DNA from 4 places in the Klebsiella sp. M041 genome. Region 3 is predicted to be linked to each of the others. Evidence: predicted binding sites of a transcription regulator. Region 3 holds the regulator's gene; each other region holds the start of a gene.

Region 1 (5,791 bases), on a different contig from region 3:
GAACGAAGATCAGGTAGCTGTAAGCCGCCGCGGCGCTGCCAAATTTACTGCCCATCACGCCCATCGCGCCGGTGGCCATTTCGCCATCGCCTTTGCTGGCTTCGATGGGGTTGGCCAGGACGCTGAGGCTGAAGGTGTCTTTCAGTCCCTGCCATGTTTCGTCGACGGCGGCCAGCAGTTCCTCGCCGAGGCTGAAGGTCTGCGGATTGAACTCCTCGTTCTGGATATCTTCGGCGGTATAGAGGGTGTTCAGCGTACCGACCACCACCTCCTTCGCCATTGCGCCGGTAAACAGGCCCACGGTGGCCTGCCAGTTATCTTCATGCACGCCGATCGGCTTAAACAGCGGAGTGATGACCCGGCTCACCGAGGCCAGCGCGGAGTCGTTGATGTTGTCGACGACCTTACCGCTCAGCGAGAAGCTGTTCAGCGCGCTGAGGAAGATGCTGACAATGACGATCACCTTCCCGGCGCGCAGCACAAAGCCTTTCAGGCGCTGCCAGGTCTGGATAATCAGGCTCTTAATATGCGGGACGTGGTACACCGGCAGCTCCATCACGAACGGCGAGGCTTCGCCGCGCATAATGGTGTGCTTCAGCATCAGGCCGGTGAGAATGGCCATCACAATGCCCAGCACGTAGAGCGAGAAGACCGCCAGCGCGCCGTTCTGACCAAAGAAGGCGGCCGCGAAGACGGCGAAGATCGCCAGCCGCGCGCCGCAGGACATAAACGGCGCCATCATAATGGTCATCAGACGTTCGCGCGGGGCGTCGAGGGTGCGGGCGCCCATCACCGACGGCACGTTGCAGCCGAAACCGACAATCAACGGGACAAAGGATTTCCCCGGCAGGCCGAGAGCTTGCATCAGGCGGTCCATGACAAAGGCGGCGCGCGCCATGTAGCCGGAGTCCTCGAGGAAGGAGAGGAACAGATACATCATGCCGATCTGCGGCACCAGCGGCAGTACGGTGTTGATACCGCCGCCGATCCCCTGGGCGAGGAAGACGGTCAGCCAGTCCGGGAAGTGCAGGGTGTAACCCAGCCATTGAATACCGTGAATAAAGACCGCGACCGAGCCGGCGTCGAAAATCGGCTGCAGCGCGCCGCCGATGTTGATGGCCAGCAGGAACATCAGGTACATAACAAAGAGAAAAATCGGCAACCCGAGGAAGCGGTTGAGGATCACTTTGTCCATCGCCGCGGTGAAACGGCTCGGCTCGGCGGTCAGGGTGTTGCTGACGGCGTCGCAAATGGCGGCGATGGTCTGATAGCGCGCGTCAGCGATATGCAGGGCCGGGTCGTCGATCTCGTCGCTGAGATTCGCCAGGGCGATATCCAGTTTATCGGCGGCGTCGCCGGCATAGGCCCGGCTGTAGATGTCGCCCTCCAGCATCTGCAGACCGAGCCAGCGCCGCTGCCGGGCCGGGATCTGCGCTGACATCTGCTGCGCCAGCAGGTCGGCTTCGCGCAGCAGCGGCTGTGGATAGTGGACCAGCTCGATATCGCTGTTCGCCTGATGACGGTCGAGGGCAATCTTCAGCGCTTCGATCCCGCGTCCGCGGGTCGAAACCAGCGGAATGACCGGGCAGCCGAGGCGTGCGGCGAGGGCATCGATATCGATACGCACCTGCTGCTTTTCGGCAATATCCAGCATGTTCAGCGCCACGACGCAGGGGATCCCCAGCTCGAGCAGCTGCAGCGTCAAATAGAGGTTTCGCTCGAGGTTGGAGGCGTCGACCACGTTAATCAGCATGTCGGCGTCGCCGCTGAGGATGTAGTGGCAGGCGATCTGCTCGTCCAGCGAGGTTTGCGAAGAGATGGTGGTCAGAGAGTAGGTTCCCGGGAGGTCGACCAGCGTGACCTGGTGGTCAGTGGTGGCGAACACGCCCTCTTTACGCTCAACGGTGACCCCGGCCCAGTTGCCCACGCGCTGGCGGGCGCCGGTCAGCTGATTAAACAGGGTAGTCTTGCCGGAATTAGGATTACCAATTAAACCAACGGTTAATTTTTTCATATTTCAAACTCTTGTGCCGGGTCAGCCGTTATTGTGCAACCGCTTCCAGTTCGATTAAGGCGAGATCTTTTTTGCGTAATACCAGACTGACGCGTCGGGTTTCAATATGAACAGGATCGCCGAGCGGCGCCACGCGCACCACATGAAAAGAGGATCCGGGCAGCATGCCGAGGGAGAGCAATTTCTGACGGTATGCTGGGCTAATATCGCGGGAAAATCCGGTAATTTTCCACGCACTATCAGGTGTGAATTGCATAGGGCCTACTTGTCTATCGCTAACCGAAGAAGAATTTTCCGGACGCCTGGAGGCAGTTGCGCCGGGGACCGTAGCCAACGAAAAAGAAAAAACATTCTGCAAGCGATGATAATGAGAATGGTTTTTATCATCAATACATATGATGCGCTTTATGCCATTTTTAAAGTGAAATTCACCTTTTTATTGATATGCCGCAAAGTCCGCCTGTGATCAAAAATATGCGAAATATTATTTCGTCGCTCTAATGTTTAATTAAGGTTTCTTAAGTTAACGAAATGAAAATATTAATTTCGCTATCTGCCCGGCGCGGAATAAATGCAGGTTATCAGAAATAACTGAGAGCCATTTGCGCGAAAAGGCGGCTATAGGTCAGTGACAATGAAAAGGAAAACTGCCCCTGAAAAGGGGCAGGGAGGGATTAGCGTTTTTTACCCATCGCCGCGGCGAGGGCATCCATCATCGCGCTGTTGCCGGCAGGCTGCGCGTCGCGACCGCGGGGTTTGGCGGCTTTCGCGGCCGGGCGATTGCCCTGCGGGCGATCCTGACCGCCGCCGCGGCGGGCGTTGCTGTCGCCCGGCTGCTCGTCGAGACGCATGGTCAGGGCGATACGCTTACGCGGCAGATCGACTTCCATGACCTTGACCTTCACGATGTCGCCCGCTTTCACCACCGTATGCGGGTCTTCAACGAACTTGTTCGAAAGGGAAGAGATATGCACCAGGCCGTCCTGGTGAACGCCGATATCAACAAACGCGCCGAAGTTGGTGACGTTGGTCACCGCGCCTTCGAGGATCATCCCCGGCAGCAGGTCGTTCATAGTCTCCACGCCGTCGGCGAACTGAGCGGTTTTGAACTCAGGACGCGGGTCGCGGCCCGGTTTTTCCAGCTCTTTGATAATGTCGGTAACGGTCGGTACGCCGAACTTCTCATCGGTGAAATCGACGGCTTTCAGGTTCCGTAGCTCGCTGCTGTTGCCCATCAGATCTTTCAGCGCCTGCTGAGTCGCCGCCAGAATGCGCTCGACCACCGGATAGGCTTCCGGGTGAACGGTGGAGGCGTCCAGCGGGTTGTCGCCGTGGTTGATACGCAGGAAGCCGGCGCACTGTTCAAAGGCTTTCGGCCCCAGACGGCTGACCTTCAGCAGCTGCTGGCGGTTCTGGAACTGGCCGTTCTCGTCGCGCCAGGCGACGATGTTCTGCGCCATCATGCGGGTCAGGCCGGCAACGCGGGTCAGCAGCGGCACGGAGGCGGTGTTCAGGTCAACGCCGACGGCGTTCACGCAGTCTTCCACCACCGCGTCCAGCTTACGCGCCAGCTGGGTCTGGCTGACATCGTGCTGATACTGACCGACGCCGATGGATTTCGGGTCGATTTTCACCAGCTCGGCCAGGGGATCCTGCAGACGGCGGGCGATGGAGACCGCGCCGCGCAGCGACACGTCGAGGTCCGGGAACTCCTGCGCCGCCAGCTCGGAGGCGGAGTAAACGGAAGCCCCGGCTTCGCTGACGATCACCTTCTGAGCGGTGACCTTCGGGAACTGCTTCTGCACGTCGAGGAAGAAACGCTCGGTTTCACGCGAGGCGGTACCGTTGCCGATGGCCACCAGCTCAACGTTGTACTTCTCACACAGCGCGGCGACGGCGACGGCCGCTTTGGCGGCCTGGCCGGTGTGGGGGTAAATGGTGTCCGTCGCCACCAGTTTGCCGGTACCGTCAACCACGGCCACTTTCACCCCGGTGCGCAGGCCCGGGTCAAGGCCCATGGTGGCGCGCAGCCCGGCGGGCGCGGCCATCAGCAGGTCGTGCAGGTTGCGGGCGAAGACGTTAATGGCTTCGTCTTCGGCGCGCTCGCGCACGGTGCCCATCAGCTCGGTTTCGAGGTGCATCAGGACTTTGATCCGCCAGGTCCAGCTGACGACGCCTTTACGCCAGCTGTCCGCCGGGGCGTTGTTCAGGCGCAGGCCCAGGTGGTCGATAATAATCTGCTCGCCGTGGCTCTCTTTCGGCGGCTCGTCAAACTGCGGGTCGGCGTTTAAAGAGAGCTGCAGGACGCCTTCGTTGCGGCCGCGGAACATCGCCAGCGCGCGATGCGACGGCACGGCGGCGATCGGCTCGTGGTGATCGAAGTAGTCGCGGAATTTGGCGCCTTCCTCTTCTTTGCCGCTGACGACGGTGGAGACCAGGTGGGCGTTTTTCCACAGATAGTCACGGACCTTCGCCAGCAGCGCGGCGTCTTCGGCAAAACGCTCCATCAGAATATAGCGCGCGCCATCCAGCGCCGCTTTGCTGTCGGCCACGTCTTTATCGGCGTCAATATATTTTGCGGCTTCCGTTTCCGGATCGTGGGACGGTTCGTTCCACAGCAGGTCAGCCAGCGGCTCCAGCCCGGCTTCGATGGCGATCTGTCCGCGGGTACGGCGCTTCGGCTTGTACGGCAGGTAGAGGTCTTCCAGTTCGGTTTTGCTGAGCGTGGTATTGATGGCTTTTTCCAGCGCGTCGGTCAGTTTGCCCTGTTCAGCGATGGATTTGAGGATCGCCTGACGACGGTCTTCGAGTTCGCGCAGGTAGCCGAGGCGGGTTTCCAGATTACGCAGCTGCGTGTCATCCAGACCGCCGGTGACTTCTTTACGATATCGTGCAATAAACGGCACGGTGTTCCCTTCATCAAGCAGGCGAACGGCAGCTTCTACCTGTTCGGCTCTGGCCTGAAGTTCACCCGCAATAATGCGGCAGAGCGAATCATTCATCATGGCTTTTAATTCATCTTTAGGGTCAAAAAAACAGGGACTAGTTATACGGACTGGCGGCTGAAAATGCCAGCCGCGCCCGGCGTCTCTCGGAAAGTTCTTGTCTATTTTACGTATTCGATCTCGTTGACATACCAGCTGGCTTCCCCCGCCGGCGTGTTAACGATGGCCAGATCGCCGACCTCTTTTTTTAACAGTGCGCGCGCCATCGGCGAGTCGATGGAGATATAGTCTTTGCGGCCAAAAATTTCATCGTAACCGACGATGCGAAAGCGCTTGATATCGCCTTCATCGTTTTCAATTTCTACCCAGGCGCCGAAGAAGACTTTGCCCTCCTGCTGCGGGGAGTAATCGACGATCTTTAACTGTTCCAGACATTTGGTCAGATAGCGGACCCGGCGATCGATCTCGCGCAGGCGCTTTTTGTTGTACTGGTAATCCGCGTTCTCGCTGCGGTCGCCAAGGCTGGCGGCCCAGGTCACCTTTTTGGTCACTTCCGGGCGCTCCTGGCGCCACAGGTAGTCCATCTCCTGCTTCAGTTTTTCATATCCCTCGCGGGTGATCAGCGGCGTTTTCATCGTGAGTTCAACCTTCTGACAGTCTGTCGTTGCGCACAATTTGTAGCGCGCAATAATACCGACAGGATAAATACTGTGTCTTATGATTAAATGTATACTTAACCTGCTGTTAAATATGCTTTGTAACAATTTAGCCTGGAATGTATACCAGATTTAGCTGGTGAGCGCGCCGGGCTTTTTTGAGAATACGCACTGAC
Region 2 (5,791 bases), on a different contig from region 3:
AGCAGCTTGCCGACCTCGGCGTTCAGGCGAAAGTGGTCAGCGTGCCGTCGATCCGCCCCTGCGATACCGCCGCGCTGCTGGCGGCGCTGAAGCCGTGCAAAGCGGTGATCACCGTCGAAGAGCATAACGTCAACGGCGGGCTGGGCAGCCTGGTGGCCGAGGTGCTGGCGGAAGCGGGCGTGGGCATTGCCCTGCAGCGGTTGGGGATCCCGGACGGGGAGTACGCCGCCGCCGCCGATCGCGGCTGGATGCGCCAACACCACGGGTTTGATGCCGCCGCCATCGTCGCCCGGGTGCAAAACAGGGGCTGATGGTCTGAACGCCCGTCGCGTGAAGCGCGGGCGTTTACTGCTGCAATGCGCAAAGCGTGACGACCTGCTCCTCCGACGCTGTCCAGTACAGCGGATAGCGTTGCCCCGCAAACCGAAGCGCTAAGGTGCTTGCCGTTATTTCCACGATCTGGAAATCGGTGAACCCCAGCGCGCGCTGGCCTGCCGTCGGCGTCGCCTTAAACCCACTCTCTTTCGCCGAAAAGGCCAGCGTCAGCGCCAGCGGGAAGGGCAGGCCGCTGTGCAATAGCACCTTTTTTTCCGCCTCGTTGATAATGCTGCTCTCCAGCTCCGCCGCCAGCTGTGGAGTAAACCGGCGCTCGATGTCGACGCCCACCGGCCGGTCAGCGACCACCGCCAGCGCGCGCTGGCCGCAGTGGCTGATACTACCGAACCAGGGCGCGGGCCACAGCGGCTGGCGCCGATCGCCAATCGCGGGAGGCTGTTTTTCTCCCACCTCGCGCAGGGCGTACACCGCGGCGATGCGCCCGGCCAGGTGCTCCGCCTGCCGCTTGCGGCCCCAGCCGCTCAGGCTGGCGTGGTAGGGCAACCACAACAGATCGGCAGCCTGAAAAGTCGCCGGGTCGAAGTCGACGTGCTGCAGCGTATAGCCGGCCAGCGGCAGGGGGGCGTGATGGATGCGCATAGGGCAAGAATACCGTGGTTGTCCCCGCCCTTTATCCTGCAAGGGCGGGGCAGGGAGAACCCGCTATCAGAAGTGGGTGTTGACGCTCATATACCAGGTGCGGCCCGATTCGTTGTAGGTCTCGGCGCCGGCGCCGTACATCGTGCCGGTGGCGCCCCCGGTGGTCTGGGCGTTGCCCGCGCGCCAGTGGCGCTTGTCGAAGACGTTATCCACGCCGCCGGTCAGACTAACGTATTTGGTCACGTCCCAGGTCGCGCTCAGGCCGAGGATGCTGTAGGGGCTGACCTCGTTCTTCTCGCTGCCGGTGACCGGTTGACCCTTATAGTTGTACTTCTTCGGCTCCTGTTTGCCGTACCAGGTAAAGGTCGACTGCAGCGAAACGTCATCGCGTACCTGCCAGCTCAGCGTGGAGTTCAGCGTGTATTCCGGGATAATCGACAGCCGATCGCCGGTCTCTTTATTCTTACTCTGCAGCATGTAGGTGATGTTGTTGGTCCAGTTCACGGTCTCGCTCACCGGGACGTTCAGCGTACCTTCCAGGCCTTCCACCACCGCTTTCGGCACGTTTTCCCACTGGTAGAGATCGGTACCTTTACCGTTTTGATAGACCGGAGCATAGCCTGCTTCAATCTTGTTGCGGTAATCGTTGCGGAACCAGGTCACGCCCGCCAGCCAGCCGTCGCGTTTAAACTCGAGGCCAATCTCTTTGTTGATGCTGGTCTCGGCTTTTAAATCTTCATTCCCCTGCAGATAGCAGCCGTCTTTACTGGCGTAGCAGCCCTGGCCTTTGCTGTAGAGAATGTAGTTCGGGTTGGTCTGATACAGGCTCGGCGCTTTATAGGCACGGGCGATACCCATCTTCAGCGTGAAGTCGTCCCACAGGCCCTGAGACAGATTGAGGGACGGGCTCCAGTTGTTGCCGACGATGCTGTGATGATCGAAACGCAGCGCCGGGGTCAGCATGGTGGTGTCGGTCAGCTCCATGTTGTTCTCAGCGAACAGGGAGAAGATCTCCGCCTTCGAGTAGGGGCTGCGGCCGGTGCTGTCGTAGCCCGGAATTTCTCCCCCCGACAGCGCCTGGGTGTTGGAGGCCTTATCCTTCATGCGCTGCTGGTTCCACTCGCTGCCCAGCGTCAGGTTCTGATTAACCAGATAGTCGAACGGGATGCTGACTTCGCTGTGCAGCATCACATCCGCCAGATCGATATCCGTAAACTGGTTGCTGTTGAAGATCCCCTCGGTCCCCCCGGCGAGGCCTTCGCCTTTGCGCGAGTTGCGGGTACGTTCGTACTGCGCCCAGTTGCTGGTGGTCACCCCGTTGTCCCAGGCGCCGTTCCAGGTGACCGAGTAGGTGTTGCGGTACAGACGGTTGGTCTCTTTGCCGTAGTTCTCTTTTACCAGGTCGTTGGAGTTGGTGTTCTGGGTGTCGCCTGCGTAGAGGTTGCCCTGGCGGCTATAGCCGGCCTCAAACTCCAGCGACTGCATCGGGGCGAATTCCCAGCGCACCAGACCATCGATGTTTTTATTTTTTACCCCTTCGCGCCCGGCCGGCAGGGTGTCGGCATAGATCCCGGTACGTTCGGACTGATGGCCCTGGTTGATGTCCCAGGCGTCGGCCTGGGTTTTGTCGAGGTTACCGAACAGGCGGAAGCTGAAATCGCCGCCCAGCGGGCCGCTGAGGCTGAAGTTGGTGCGCTTGGTGGAGCCTTCGTCTTTGTGCTCCGGGGCGTTCATATAGGTGTTCCAGGAGCCGTGCCACTCATCGCCGGTTTTTTTAGTGATGATATTCACCACGCCGCCGGCGGCGCCGTTGCCGTAGCGGGCGGCGGCCGGGCCGCGAATCACTTCGATGCGTTCGATCATCTCCGGCGGCACCCAGCTGGTGTCGCCGCGGGTGTCGCGCTCGCCGCGCCAGCCGAGACGCACGGAGTTGCGGCTGGTGACCGGCTTGCCGTCGATCAGGATTAGGGTATTTTCCGGGCCCATGCCGCGGATATCAATCTGGCGGTTATTCCCGCGCTGGCCGCTGGTGGAGTTGCCGGTCAGGTTGACCCCCGGCATGGTGCGAATGATCTCCGAGACGTCGCGCGCCGGCGGACGTTTGCGGATCTCATCGGCGGTGATGGTGGAGACGCCCGGCGCCTGCAGGTTCTGCTCGGCGGCGGTGACCACCATGGTCTCTTCCGCGGCGCTGTTTTTATCGTCGGTGGCGGTTTCCGCTGCGCTTAACGGAAAAGCAACCCCGTAAATTCCCAGATTGACCAGCAAGGCCAGGGATTTGATCCTGTTATTCATTGTTATTCCTGCTTTTTTGTCGCCACGTTCCCCAAACGCCCCTTCCCACCGGGAGGGGAGGCGGCATAAATGTTGCCGGAAGAGGGCAAAGGCACTCCGTCGCTAGCTGAATAAGCTCTCTTCGACATGTGTTGTGAAAGACGCGCTTCCCACGGCGCGCTAATACGCTATTGCAAATGCAAATAGTTATCAATAATATTATCAATAAAGAATGACAATTAATTAAAAAAGTCACGCGATACATAGGGTTAATGACTGAATGTTAACGACAGGAAGCGAGGAGTGGTGGCGAACCCTGCAGGGGCCGCAGTCCCGGGCGGTGGATGACGCCATCGAGGTGACGTTCTGGTGGCGGGATCTGGCGGGGGATGAAACGCGTTCTCCGCGCCGTCGGGTATGGCTCTATATCACCGGCGTGACCGACCACCATCAAAATGCGCGACCGCAATCGCTGCAACGTCTGCCCGGGACCGACGCCTGGTGCTGGCGAACCACGCTGTCGCCGACCTGGCGCGGCAGCTACTGCTTTATTCCCTCCGACCGTGACGATGATTTTTCCCCTGAGGTGTTCAGCGCCGATAAGCCGGACCGCGCGCTGCTGCGCGAAGGCTGGCGCAAACTGCTGCCGCGGGCGATAGCCGATCCGCTGAACCCGCACAGCTGGCGTGGCGGACGCGGCCATGGCGTCTCCGCCCTGGAGATGCCGCAGGCGCCGGCGCAACCCGGCTGGGATCTGCTTAATGAGGCGCATCCTCCCGCCCGTTGCCTTGAGTGGCGCAGCGCGCGTCTGGGCAACCATCGCCGGGTCTGGATCTACACCCCCGGCGAGGCCGTCGACCCGCAAACGCGGCCCCTGGCGATCCTGCTTGACGGCCAGTTCTGGGCCGAAAGCATGCCGGTGTGGTCGCCGCTGGCCGCGCTGACCCGCGGGGGGAGGCTGCCGCCGGCGGTCTACCTGCTGATCGACGCGATCGACAACCAGCGCCGCGGGGTTGAGCTGCCCTGTCATCGCGATTTCTGGCTGGCGGTGCAGGAGGAGCTCCTGCCGCTGGTCCGCGGTCACGTCCCGTTCAGCGACCGCCCGGAGCGGACGGTGGTGGCCGGGCAAAGCTTCGGCGGCCTGGCGGCAATGTTCGCCGCCCTCAACTGGCCGCAGCGCTTTGGCTGCGTGCTCAGCCAGTCAGGCTCCTACTGGTGGCCGCATCGCGATGGCAGCGGGACGGGCTTTATCGGCGAACGTCTCCGCCAGGGCGAGGCGTCCTCGGCCGGGCTGCGCATCTGGCTGGAAGCGGGCCAGCGTGAACCGATTATTTTTCGCGCCAACCAGGCGCTGCTGGCGCAACTTACCACAACGCAGCAGACGATTTTCTGGCGTCAGGTTGACGGCGGGCATGATGCGCTTTGCTGGCGCGGCGGGCTGACGGCGGGGCTGATCCAGCTCTGGCAGCCTCTGCTGTCGCCCCCTTAGCACAGCGCTTTACGACAGGAGTTTGATATGCAATTCAGTAACCCCTTCGACAATCCGCAAGGGCAGTTTTACATTCTGCGCAATGACCAGCGGCAGTTCAGCCTGTGGCCGGGGCATTGCGCGCTGCCTGCCGGCTGGACGGTGGTGTGTCCTCCGCAGTCGGTCGAGGCGTGCAACGCCTGGCTGGCGGCCAACTGGCCGACACTGACCCCCGCCCATCATGCGGCATAAGGAGCTGACCATGACCACTCGTTTACCGCTGGTTGCCGCGCAGCCGGGGATCTGGATGGCCGAGCGCCTCTCCACTCTGCCTGGCGCCTGGAGCGTGGCCCACTATGTTGAACTGCGCGGCGCGCTCGACCCGGCGCTGCTGGGTAAGGCGATTGTCGCCGGGCTGCAGCAGGCGGATACCCTCAGCCTGCGCTTTGAGGAAGAGGAAGGGGAAGTCTGGCAGTGGCTGGCGGCGGAACGCACCTTTGGCGAACCGCCGATCGTTGACCTGCGTACGGCGCCGGATCCGCACCGCGCCGCCACGGAGCGGATGCAGGCGGATCTGGCGCAGGATCTGCGCGTCGACGGCGGCAACCCGCTGGTGTGCCATCAGCTGCTGCGCGTCGGCGACGACCACTGGTACTGGTATCAGCGCTATCACCACTTGCTGGTGGATGGCTTCAGTTTCCCGGCGATTACCCGACAGATCGCCGCCATTTACCGCGCCTGGCAGCGTGGAGAAGCCACCCCGGAATCGCCTTTCACCCCCTTTGCTGAAGTGGTGGACGAGTACCAGCGCTACGCCGGCAGCGAGGCCTGGCAGCGGGATAAAGCCTTCTGGCAGGCCCAGCGCCAGGCGTTACCGGCTCCCGCCTCGCTCTCTGCCGCCCCGCTGGGCGGACGCGCCGCCGGGAGCGATATCTGGCGGATGAAGCTGGCGATGAACGCCGACGCCTTCCGCCGCCTGGCCGGCCATGCGCCGCAGTGTCAGCCCGCTGACCTGGCGCTGGCGCTCACCACGCTGTGGCTGGGCCGCCTGTGCAACCGGATGGACTACGCGGC
Region 3 (5,791 bases):
GATCGATATCGCCCCGGTGGATTATCATGTTCGCCGCCATGATGAGATCTTCGCCGCTATCCGCGCCGTCAGCGAATCCGCCGCCAGCACCCGCCAGCAGGCGGCGCAGGTGATGCGCGAACATCTGCAGGAAGAGGGGGTGATTCAGTTCCTGCTGAAATCTTTCGTCGATGGCGACTGGCGCTTCAACGTCCCGGTGCTGTGGGACCAGTACCCGCATATCGTCGGCTGGGAAACCATCCCGGCCTGGCCGCATCCGACGCAGTTTATTCCCGGCGGCAACTCACCCTACGTGACCGACGCCTACCGCGACGCGCTGCTGGCCCAGTTCCCGCAGGCCCGGGCCCACGTCATCGCCGGCGCCGGACACTGGGTCCATGCCGAGAAACCCGAAGCGGTGTTGCGCGCGATCCGCCGCTATCTCACGAGCATTGGCGCCTGATTGGCTAAAATATGCCCGACCGCGCCGCAGAATGCCCGCGGTCGTTGGCGCAGCCGTTCGCCTGATGTATGATGGCGCGCTATCTGCGCCGGCTAGAGCCCGGCAGCTTGTTTCCCCGAAGTCACTCAGAATCATGGCAAAAGAACAAACGGACCGTACGACATTAGATTTGTTCGCAAACGAGCGTCGCCCGGGAAGACCAAAAACCAATCCGCTGTCGCGCGATGAACAACTGCGCATCAACAAACGTAATCAGCTGAAACGCGATAAAGTGCGCGGGCTGAAGCGCGTGGAGCTAAAGCTCAACGCCGACGCGGTCGATGCGCTTAACGAACTGGCGGAAGCGCGTAATATGAGCCGCAGCGATCTCATCGAAGAGATGCTGATGACGCAATTAACCGCCCTGCGCAGCCAGGGAAAAGTCTAACTTTCCGCGAAAAATCCGCATTCATGTAGCAGAGTGTGCAGTCGGGCGTGATTGCTGTTTCCGCGTCCTTGCCTGTTCTGCTATGATTGCCGTTATCTGTGGGCATCGCGTCCCTACCACATCATTTAAGTTTCAAGAGGTTATTTTACTCATGGCAATCATCGGCATCTTTTTTGGCAGCGACACCGGCAACACCGAAAATATTGCAAAAATGATTCAAAAGCAGCTTGGTAAAGATGTTGCTGATGTTCACGACATTGCCAAAAGCAGCAAAGAAGATCTGGAAGCCCACGACATCCTGCTGCTCGGCATCCCGACCTGGTACTACGGTGAAGCCCAGTGTGACTGGGACGACTTCTTCCCGACGCTGGAAGAGATCGACTTTAACGGCAAGCTGGTGGCGCTGTTCGGCTGCGGCGACCAGGAAGACTACGCAGAGTACTTCTGCGATGCGCTGGGCACCATCCGCGACATCATTGAGCCGCGCGGCGCGACCATCGTTGGCCACTGGCCGACTGCCGGCTATCACTTCGAGGCCTCCAAAGGCCTGGCGGATGACGACCACTTCGTCGGCCTCGCCATTGATGAAGACCGTCAGCCGGAACTGACCAACGAGCGCGTTGAGAAGTGGGTGAAGCAGGTGGCTGAAGAGCTGCACCTCGAAGAAATCAAAAACGCCTGATAATTAAGCGGCGCAATCATTGAGTTGCGTCGTATTAATAGACAAAAGCAATCAAACTAATAGCTACAAGTTTTTAACTTTTAATCACATATCTGTACAATGTCCTCTGATTCTACGAGGCACGTGACGCAGTTTGTAGCTGGTGCCTCGTTTTTGACAGCAAACCAGGCCCGATGCTTGCAGTTTTCATTTACCAGTGGCAGTTCTATAATGAGACGCATTACGTCGGGTTAATTTCTGTATGACTTCCGTTGAAGGAAGTAGATCGTTTAGCAACAGGACAGATTCCGCATGACTGACAACAATACCGCATTAAAGAAGGCTGGCCTGAAAGTCACACTTCCTCGACTGAAAATCCTTGAAGTGCTGCAGGAACCGGATAACCATCATGTCAGTGCGGAAGACTTATATAAACGCCTGATCGACATGGGCGAAGAGATTGGTCTGGCGACCGTTTACCGCGTCCTCAACCAGTTTGATGACGCCGGTATCGTGACTCGTCATAATTTTGAAGGCGGTAAATCCGTTTTCGAACTGACCCAGCAGCATCACCACGATCACCTGATCTGCCTCGACTGCGGCAAAGTGATCGAATTCAGTGATGACTCTATCGAAGCGCGCCAGCGTGAAATCGCTTCCCGTCACGGCATCCGCCTGACCAACCACAGTCTGTATCTGTACGGTCACTGTGCGGAAGGTGATTGCCGCGAGGACGAACACGCCCACGACGCGGTGGAAAAGTAATTCCCTGCTTCGCCTGCTCTGAAAAGCCAACCAGCCGGTTGGCTTTTTTATGGGCGCTTCTGCCGCGCTTCCCGCTCACGTCCCGGCGGCGACCCTCGCGAGTCCCCGCTTTGTCCGGAGAGTTGATATGGAACTTCGCCAGCTACGCTATTTTACGCGCATTGTTGAAACCGGCAGCATGGGCCGCGCCGCGCTCGATCTGAATATCGGCGTCTCGGCGCTCAGCCAGCAGATCGCGCGTCTGGAAAATGAGCTGTCCATTCGCCTCCTGCAGCGAACCTCTCGCGGCGTGACGCCCACCAGCGCGGGCCTCGCTTTCTACTCACAGGCGCAGCTGGCGCTGCGTCATGCCGATGATGCCATCCTCGCCGCCCGCGAGGCGCGGCTGTCGGGCCACGTCAGCGTCGGCATGGCCCCCAGCACCGCCTCCGTTCTTGGCGTACCGTTCATCAACGCGATGCGCGAGAGCTACCCCGACGTCCGCCTGCACCTGGTGGAAAGCCTCTCCGGGAATCTGGAGCGGATGATCAACACCCGCCAGCTGGATTTAGCCATCGTCTTCCAGCAGGAGAAGATCCTGCGCTGGAGCGCCAGACCGGTGCTCGAAGAGCGCCTGTTCCTGATCGGCACCCATGCGCTGTTGGCCTCGCTGCCGGATGACCCTGTTTCCCCTGACCAGCTCACCACCCTGCCGCTGATTATGCCAAGCCAGGGCCACGGCCTGCGCGGCAGGCTGGAGGCGGTTTGCCAGCAGCACAGCCTCAGCGTTGAGGTGGTGGCGGACATTGACGGTCTGGCCCTGCTGATGCAGGCCGTGCGCAGCGGACTGGGCGCCACTCTGCAGCCCGGGGCCGCTATTTCCCATCTCGACCATCAGGCGCTGAGGGTGATCGGCATCGCTAATCCGATCCTCAGCCGCCCCAATTTTCTGGTCAGCCTGTCGGATGATGAGCTCACCCCGGCAGGCCTTGCGGCACGGGTCATACTAAGCAAAGTCATGCGCCAGCTGGTGGAGTCCGATCGCTGGCCAGGCGCCACCCTTTACGTTAACTAAACCCCTCTTTAGCGTTACGCCATAGCGCCCCGTCGCCGTTACCGCCTACATTCCCATTACAAATTTAACAAATCATTAAATTGTAAGGGAGCCGATAATGGTGGATGTACTGGTCATTGGCGGCGGCAATGCCGCGCTATGCGCCGCCTTAACCGCCCGGGAAGCCGGCGCCTCGGTGCTGCTGCTGGAGGCGGCGCCGCGGGAGTGGCGAGGCGGCAACTCGCAGCACACGCGTAACCTGCGCTGTATGCACGATGCGCCGCAGGACGTGCTGGTCGACAGCTATCCGGAAGAGGAGTACTGGCAGGATCTGCTGCGCGTCACCGAAGGGAACACCAACGAAGCGCTGGCCCGGCTGGTGATCCGCACCTCGTCACAGTGCCGGGACTGGATGCGTCAGCACGGGGTTAACTTTCAGCCGCCGCTCTCCGGCGCCCTGCACGTGGCCCGCACCAACGCCTTTTTTATGGGCGGCGGCAAAGCGCTGGTCAATGCCTATTACCGCAGCGCAGAGCGGATGGGGGTGCAGATCCGCTACAACACGCCGGTGCAGGCCCTGGAACTGCGCAACGGTGAATTTGTCGCCGCGCTGGCGGGCGAGGAACGGATTGTCGCGAGAAGCTGCGTCCTCGCCGCCGGCGGATTTGAATCCAACCGCGAGTGGCTGCGCGAGGCCTGGGGGCAAAATGACCGCGGCGAATGGCCCGCCGATAACTTTCTCATCCGCGGCACGCGCTTCAACCAGGGGGGGCTGCTCAAGTTTATGATCGACGCCGGGGCCGATATCATCGGCGATCCTTCCCAGTCCCACTGCGTCGCCATTGACGCCCGGGCGCCGCTCTATGACGGCGGGATCTGCACCCGCGTCGACTGCGTTTCGCTGGGGGTGGTGGTCAACCGCGATGCCGTGCGCTTTTATGATGAGGGGGAAGATTTCTGGCCTAAACGCTACGCCATCTGGGGCCGACTGGTCGCCCACCAGCCAGGACAGATCGGCTACTCGATCATCGACAGCAAAGCCATCGGCCACTTTATGCCCCCCGTCTTTCCCGGCGCTCAGGCCAATACCATCGCGGAACTGGCCCGCCAGCTGGGGCTGGACGGCGAACGCTTAGCGCAAACCATCGCCGACTATAATGCCGCCTGCGCGCCGGGCCAGTTCGATCACACCCGCCTGGATAACTGCGCGACCTCTGGCCTCACGCCGGCGAAAACCCACTGGGCGCGCCCCATCGATACGCCGCCTTACTACGGCTACGCCCTGCGTCCGGGGATCACCTTCACCTACCTCGGGCTCTACGTCGACGACACCGCCGCCGTCCATTTCGCCGGTCAACCCAGCCGTAATCTGTTCGTCGCCGGGGAAATGATGGCCGGCAACGTGCTGGGCAAGGGCTACACCGCCGGCGTCGGGATGTCGATCGGCACCACCTTCGGCCGCATCGCCGGCCAGCAAGCCGCCCGGTCGGCGCAGCAGGAGAAACACCATGAAGTCGCTTGAAAAGCTGATCATTGACGCGCAGATCATCACCGAACCGGAGGCGGAAGTCGAACGGGTGATGCAGGTGTGTAACGCCTGCCGCTACTGCGAAGGGTTTTGCGCCGTGTTCCCGGCGATGACCCAGCGCCTGGCCTTTGGCAAGGCGGATATCAACTATCTGGCTAACCTGTGCCATAACTGCGGCGCTTGCCTGCATGCCTGCCAGTATGCGCCACCGCACGAGTTCGCCATTAACGTGCCGAAGGCGATGGCCGAAGTCCGGCTCGAGACCTATCAACACTACGCCCAGCCCGCCGCCTTTAGCAGCCTGTACCGCCGGGCCGGCATGACCACCGTGCTGGCGCTGGTCGGCGGCCTGATTGTCTTTCTGCTGCTGGCGATGGGGCTCAAAGGCTCGCTGCGCCATCCGCCGCTGGCGGGCGACTTCTACCAGATATTCCCCCATAACCTGCTGGCGTGGATGTTTGGTTCGGTCTTTGTGCTGGCGATTGGCTTACTGATGAGCGGGGTGATCCGCTTCTGGCGCGAGATCTCCCCGGGCCAGCCGCAACCGATTGATATTGCGAAGGCATCCCATGATGCGCTGACGCTGAAATATCTCGACGGCGGGCACGGGAAAGGCTGCAACGAAGCCGATGACGCCTTCACCCTGCTGCGCCGCCGTTTCCACCACTGCACCTTCTACGGCTTTATGCTCTGCTTCGCCGCCACCGTGGTGGCCACGGGCTATCACTATATCGCCGGCCAGGAAGCCCCCTACCCCTTCTTCAGCCTGCCGGTGCTGCTCGGCACCCTCGGCGGCATCGGCCTGCTGGTCGGCCCGGCGGGCCTGCTGTGGCTGAACCTGCGCCGCTCGCCGCTGCACGGCGACGCGCGGCAGAAACCGATGGATCGCGGATTTATTCTGCTGCTGCTGCTGACCAGCTTCACCGGCCTGGCGC
Region 4 (5,791 bases), on a different contig from region 3:
GCCGCAGTTGCCAATCTGCTCCCCGATACGCGGCCAGCCATCGTTACCCCAGGACATCGGCTGGAGGTGAACCACGCGGCCATAGAGATGTAAGTCCTGGAAATGAACAAACCAGCATTCGCCCTCCTCACCCTCCACCCAGCCGCCCTGATGTGGTCCATTTATCGAGGTGTTTCCCTGGAAAAGCACGTTTTTGGCTTCCCAGGGCCCCGTCATCTGGCGCGCGCGCAGTACCGTCTGCCAGCCATTTTCAACCCCGCCCGCAGGAGCAAAGATGTAGTACCAACCGGCGCGTTGATAAACCTTTGGCCCCTCAAGGGTAGGTAAATCGCAGCAGCCGTCATAGATAATCTGCCCTTCGCCCAGCAATTCGCTGGCGTCCGGCGCCATCGCAAACAACTGCAGTTTATGCTTGATGCCGCTGCGGCTATGGGCGAAGGCATGTACCAACCAGGCCTGACCATTGTCGTCCCAGAACGGGCAGGGATCTATCCAACCTCTGGCCTCGCGCAGGCAGTGCGGAGCGCTCCATTTCCCCCACGGATCCTCGGTATGGCAGATAAAAATACCTTCATCGGGCGTGCTGAAGCAGACCCACAGCTTGCCATCGTGCCAGCGAATCGACGGCGCCCATACGCCCTTACCCGGCTGATACCGGTCATAACCAGGTAGCGGCAGTTCATCCATAACGTGGTTGATGATAGTCCAATTAACCAGGTCCGTTGAATGCAGGATCGGTAAAGCGGGCACATGGTTAAAACTGGAAGAGACCATAAAGAAATCATCGCCTACGCGCACGATATCCGGGTCGGAATAATCGGCGCATAAGATAGGATTCTGGTATTCAGAAGGGGTCATATTTCGCATCTCCTCAGGCCTTTTCCGGAACGGCGTTTAGCGGCAAATGCGTCTCTGAATGCCCCTGCTGCTGGCGCATGGACAGCTCGCGCTGAATTGTCTGCATCATTTTGTCATCCAGCTTATAGAAACGCGCCAGCCACCACAGGAGCAGGTAAGATAGTGATGGACCGAGGGTTAACAGTCCCACAATTCCCATTGTCGCCAGCGGAGTCTGCTCCGTTACGCCCGCCTGATAGCCAAATAGCCCAAGCGAAAAACCTACGGCGGCGCCAGCAACCGCCATGCCCATTTTCAAAGCAAACAGATTACCGGAATAGGATAATCCCGTGATGCGACGGCCAAACTTCCATTCGCCATAATCGGCAGCGTTGGCCATCATGTTCCATTTAAACGGCTGGTACATCTGATGGAAGAAGCCGACCAGGAAGTATAAAGGGAACACCACCGGCAACCAGGTCGGCGGCACAAAGAACATTACGACGCCAACAAGGACCAGCAGGAGGTTGATATTTTTAAACAGCGATACCGCGCGATAGCGCTTGGCCAGCCATCCGGCGGCGATGCTGCCGATAATCGTGCCAACGACGCTGGTGGAAACAAATGCTGATTTCATGGCCGTTCCCGCTGCTGACTCCACACCGCCTAACATCAGGTAGGTTGCATAATAGAGCGTGGCGGCGCTGCGCATAACCCCGGCCATACTGGAGAAAAAAGTAATTATCGCCACAATACGCCACTGGTCATTCGCCAGCAGCTGACGGAGGTCTTCGCGTATGCTCCCCTGCTGTTCAACAGCTGGAGCCACGCGTTCTTTGGTAGAGAAGAAGCAAAAAGCCAGCATTACAATAGCGATCGCGCCCATGATTCCCATTGTCGCCTGAAAACCAAACTGCTTATTTTCTTTACCGAAAAAATCCACCAGGAACAGGGTTGCGACAGAAACCATCAGACCGGCCAGAGATGAGATCGTAAAACGATATGACTGGGCTGAAAGGCGATCCTTCTCATCACGCGTAATGACTCCGCCCAATGCGCAGTAGGGAATATTGATAAAGGTGTAACACAGCATGAGTAAGGTGTAGGTCAGGTAGGCATAAACCAGTTTACCCGATGCGCCAAATTCCGGAGTCGTGAAGGTCATTACCGCCAGCACGGCATAAGGTACGGCAAACCAGATAAGCCACGGGCGAAAATGGCCCCAGCGGGTCTTTACACGGTCTGCAACAATGCCGGTTAGCGGATCGGTAATCGCATCCAGAACCCGCGTCACCAGGAACATCACTCCGACTGCGGCAGCAGAAAGCCCGTAAATATCCGTATAAAACCATGTCAGAAACATGGTTACCGAAGAGTAAACGATACCGCAGGCTGCATCCCCCATGCCATATCCCAGCTTCTCCGCAAATGACAGTTTATTATCGTGATTCACAATATAATCCCTCTCAGATGAAGTGGTATTCACTGTAGAGGCAGGATAAAAACTATCCTATTGTCATTTTTCGCATCGGGTTTATGTTTTCTGTTAACTGAGAAAGTTGTCACACATCTATAAGATTGGTCTTACAAGTTATTGCGCCACCTATTAAAAAGCTGGCGCAAGGCCAGCCTGAGGAGAAAAGTGGAAAGGGGGAGGTTACTTCGCTTTGACGGTCTCTTCGCCCACCAGCCCGATCTTGAGATAGCCCGCCTGATGCAGGGTATCCATCACTTTCATCATCGTCTCGTAATCGACGGTTTTATCCGCGCGGAAGAAGACGGTGGTATCTTTTTTGCCGGCGGTCAGGCTATCCAGGGCGTTAATCATATTCGCTTCGGTCACCGGGTCGTTGCCGAGGAACATGCTCTTATCCGCCTTCACCGACAGGTAGATAGGTTTTTCCGGTCGCGGTTGCGGCTGGCTGGAGGAGGCCGGCAGATTGACCTTCACGTCGACCGTCGCCAGCGGCGCGGCTACCATGAAGATAATCAGCAGAACCAGCATGACGTCGATAAACGGCGTCACGTTGATCTCATGCATTTCGCCGTTATCGTCCAGATTTTCATTAAGACGCATCGCCATAGCCGATCAACCTACCCGTAATTTCTGCGCGCTGCGCACCGGCTTCACGCCGCTGGCGCTGAGGTCCAGGTCGCGGCTTTGCAGCAGGAGTACCTGAGCGGCGACGTCGCCGAGCGAGGCCTTATAGCTGCCGATCATGCGGGCGAAGATGTTGTAGATGACCACCGCCGGGATGGCGGCGAACAGACCGATAGCTGTCGCCAGCAGCGCTTCCGCGATGCCCGGCGCCACCACCGCAAGGTTGGTGGTCTGGGTCTGGGCGATGCCGATAAAGCTGTTCATGATGCCCCAGACGGTGCCGAACAGGCCCACGAACGGCGAAATGGCGCCGATGGTGGCCAGGTAGCCGTTGCCGCGCCCCATATGGCGACCGACGGCCGCGACGCGGCGCTCAAGGCGGAAACCGGTTCGTTCCTTGATGCCTTCATTGTCTTCGGCACCGGCGGAGAGTTCGAGTTCGTTCTGCGCTTCATTGATAAGCTGGGTGGTGAGGCTTTTCGCCTCAAAGGCGCTGGCGATATCGCTGGCCTGATCGAGAGAGCGGGCTTCCGCCAGCTGCTGCTGTTCACGTTTGAGGCGACGCTTGCTGGCGAGGATTTCCGCCCCTTTACCGAAGAAGATGGCCCAGGTGACGACCGACGCCAGAATCAGGCCAATCATCACCACCTTAACGACAATATCGGCATGATGATACATACCCCAAACGGAGAGATCCGCCTGCATCAAATTATTACCCACGCTCTATCTCCACGACGATAATCACAAAATCTGCCCACAATAATATCAAAACGACATCGAATTGATAGTGGTTCTCATTAGTATTTACACTGTGCAGCAAATCACGTTTATTTTCCTTGCGCTTACGCAGTAAAAAAGTGGCTAACCGCGAGCCTGGTAAAATTTTCACCTGTATCGGCAGCGCGCTGGTACAGAAAAGAAGATTCATGCTAGTTTAGACGTCCAGACGTATAAAAACAGGTTCATCAACATGGCTGACAAACATCTTGATACCGCGCTGGTCAACGCCGGGCGGAGCAAAAAATATACTCAGGGCTCAGTGAACAGCGTGATCCAGCGCGCGTCATCGCTGGTTTTCGACACCGTAGAGGCCAAAAAGCACGCCACCCGCAATCGGGCCAACGGCGAGCTGTTCTACGGGCGGCGCGGCACCCTGACCCACTTCTCGCTGCAGGAAGCGATGTGCGAGCTGGAGGGCGGCGCCGGCTGCGCCCTCTTCCCCTGCGGCGCCGCCGCGGTGGCCAACACTATCCTGGCGTTTGTCGAGCAGGGCGACCATGTGCTGATGACCAATACCGCCTATGAGCCAAGCCAGGATTTTTGTACCAAAATTCTCGCCAAACTCGGCGTGACCACCAGCTGGTTCGATCCCTTAATCGGCGCCGATATTGCCCGTCTGGTTCGCCCTGAGACCCGCGTGGTGTTCCTGGAATCGCCCGGCTCCATCACCATGGAAGTGCACGATGTGCCGGCGATCGTCGCCGCCGTGCGTCAGGTCGCCCCGGAAGCGATTATCATGATCGATAACACCTGGGCGGCGGGGATCCTGTTCAAAGCGCTGGATTTTGGCATTGATATTTCTGTTCAGGCAGGCACCAAATACCTGATCGGCCACTCCGACGCCATGGTCGGCACCGCGGTGGCGAACGCGCGCTGCTGGCCGCAGCTGCGTGAGAATGCCTATCTGATGGGGCAAATGCTGGACGCCGATACCGCCTATATGACCAGCCGCGGCCTGCGCACGCTGGGCGTCCGCCTGCGTCAGCATCATGAAAGCAGCCTGCGCATCGCCGAGTGGCTGGCGCAGCATCCGCAGGTGGCGCGGGTCAACCACCCCGCTCTGCCCGGCAGTAAAGGCCATGAGTTCTGGAAGCGCGATTTTACCGGCAGCAGCGGGCTGTTCTCGTTTGTGCTCAACAAGCGTCTCAACGACGCTGAGCTGGCAGCGTATCTCGACAACTTCAGCCTCTTCAGCATGGCCTACTCGTGGGGCGGCTTTGAATCGCTGATTCTGGCCAATCAGCCCGAGCAAATCGCTCACATCCGACCGGATGCGGAAGTCGACTTCAGCGGCACGTTGATCCGTTTGCACATTGGTCTCGAAAATGTTGACGATCTGCAGGCGGATTTAGCAGCGGGCTTCGCGCGTATCGTGTAAAGTGACAGTCAGTGGCAACAATAGCGGACGCTTTTTATCAGAGCGGCCGCTTTTGTTGCGCCCGGGATCAAGGTGCTCGGGTCTCTTCAGGAGTACACTAGTCAACAATACGGTACCACTTAGGAAAGTCCATGGTTGTCATTCAAGAGATTGTCGCCGCGCTGTGGCAACATGATTTTGCCGCACTGGCGAACCCTCATGTTGTGGGCGTTGTATATCTGGTTATGTTCGCGACCCTGTTTCTGGAAAACGGGCTGCTGCCTGCCTCCTTTTTACCTGGAGACAGCCTGCTGCTGCTCGCCGGCGCGCTGATTGCTAAAGGCGTCATGGACTTTGTGCCCACTATCGCCATTCTGACCGCCGCCGCCAGCCTCGGCTGCTGGTTGAGCTATGTACAGGGGCGCTGGCTGGGCAATACGCAAACGGTGAAAGGCTGGCTGGCGCACCTGCCGCATAAGTACCATCAGCGCGCCACCTGCATGTTTGACCGCCACGGTCTGCTGGCGCTGCTCGCGGGCCGCTTTCTGGCATTTGTCCGTACCCTGCTGCCAACCATGGCGGGGATTTCCGGTCTGCCGAACCGCCGCTTCCAGTTCTTCAACTGGCTGAGCGCCCTGCTGTGGGTCGGCGTGGTCACGGGCCTCGGCTATGCGCTGAGCATGATCCCGTTCGTGAAGCGTCATGAAGATCAGGTG

The links. The regulator Fur, encoded in region 3, represses iron uptake genes when iron is present. The targets are predictions, from matches to a motif close to ATAATAATGAGAACNACTATCAA.
Region 1: the regulator Fur is predicted to act here: its motif matches at 2,376-2,398, upstream of feoA (ferrous iron transporter A).
Region 2: the regulator Fur is predicted to act here: its motif matches at 3,447-3,469, upstream of fes (enterochelin esterase).
Region 4: the regulator Fur is predicted to act here: its motif matches at 3,720-3,742, upstream of exbB (tol-pal system-associated acyl-CoA thioesterase).

What each region holds. Positions count from the first base shown of each region.
Region 1 is NZ_JCAXWU010000016.1:50,733-56,523, reverse strand. It holds gene feoB (Fe(2+) transporter permease subunit FeoB) at 1-2,014, opposite strand, end outside; gene feoA (ferrous iron transporter A) at 2,043-2,270, opposite strand; gene AC6CWS_RS20180 (Tex family protein) at 2,689-5,019, opposite strand; gene greB (transcription elongation factor GreB) at 5,121-5,594, opposite strand.
Region 2 is NZ_JCAXWU010000005.1:7,773-13,563, reverse strand. It holds gene AC6CWS_RS07370 (transketolase family protein) at 1-311, shown strand, start outside; gene entD (enterobactin synthase subunit EntD) at 346-975, opposite strand; gene fepA (siderophore enterobactin receptor FepA) at 1,042-3,270, opposite strand; gene fes (enterochelin esterase) at 3,530-4,738, shown strand; gene AC6CWS_RS07350 (MbtH family protein) at 4,766-4,969, shown strand; gene entF (enterobactin non-ribosomal peptide synthetase EntF) at 4,980-5,791, shown strand, end outside.
Region 3 is NZ_JCAXWU010000008.1:179,589-185,379, forward strand. It holds gene ybfF (esterase) at 1-442, shown strand, start outside; gene ybfE (LexA regulated protein) at 576-869, shown strand; gene fldA (flavodoxin FldA) at 1,021-1,551, shown strand; gene fur (ferric iron uptake transcriptional regulator) at 1,843-2,295, shown strand; gene tcuR (tricarballylate utilization LysR family transcriptional regulator TcuR) at 2,423-3,349, shown strand; gene tcuA (FAD-dependent tricarballylate dehydrogenase TcuA) at 3,447-4,850, shown strand; gene tcuB (tricarballylate utilization 4Fe-4S protein TcuB) at 4,837-5,791, shown strand, end outside.
Region 4 is NZ_JCAXWU010000012.1:115,543-121,333, forward strand. It holds gene AC6CWS_RS17135 (glycoside hydrolase family 43 protein) at 1-858, opposite strand, end outside; gene AC6CWS_RS17140 (glycoside-pentoside-hexuronide (GPH):cation symporter) at 872-2,290, opposite strand; gene exbD (TonB system transport protein ExbD) at 2,495-2,920, opposite strand; gene exbB (tol-pal system-associated acyl-CoA thioesterase) at 2,927-3,658, opposite strand; gene metC (cystathionine beta-lyase) at 3,909-5,096, shown strand; gene yghB (DedA family general envelope maintenance protein YghB) at 5,228-5,791, shown strand, end outside.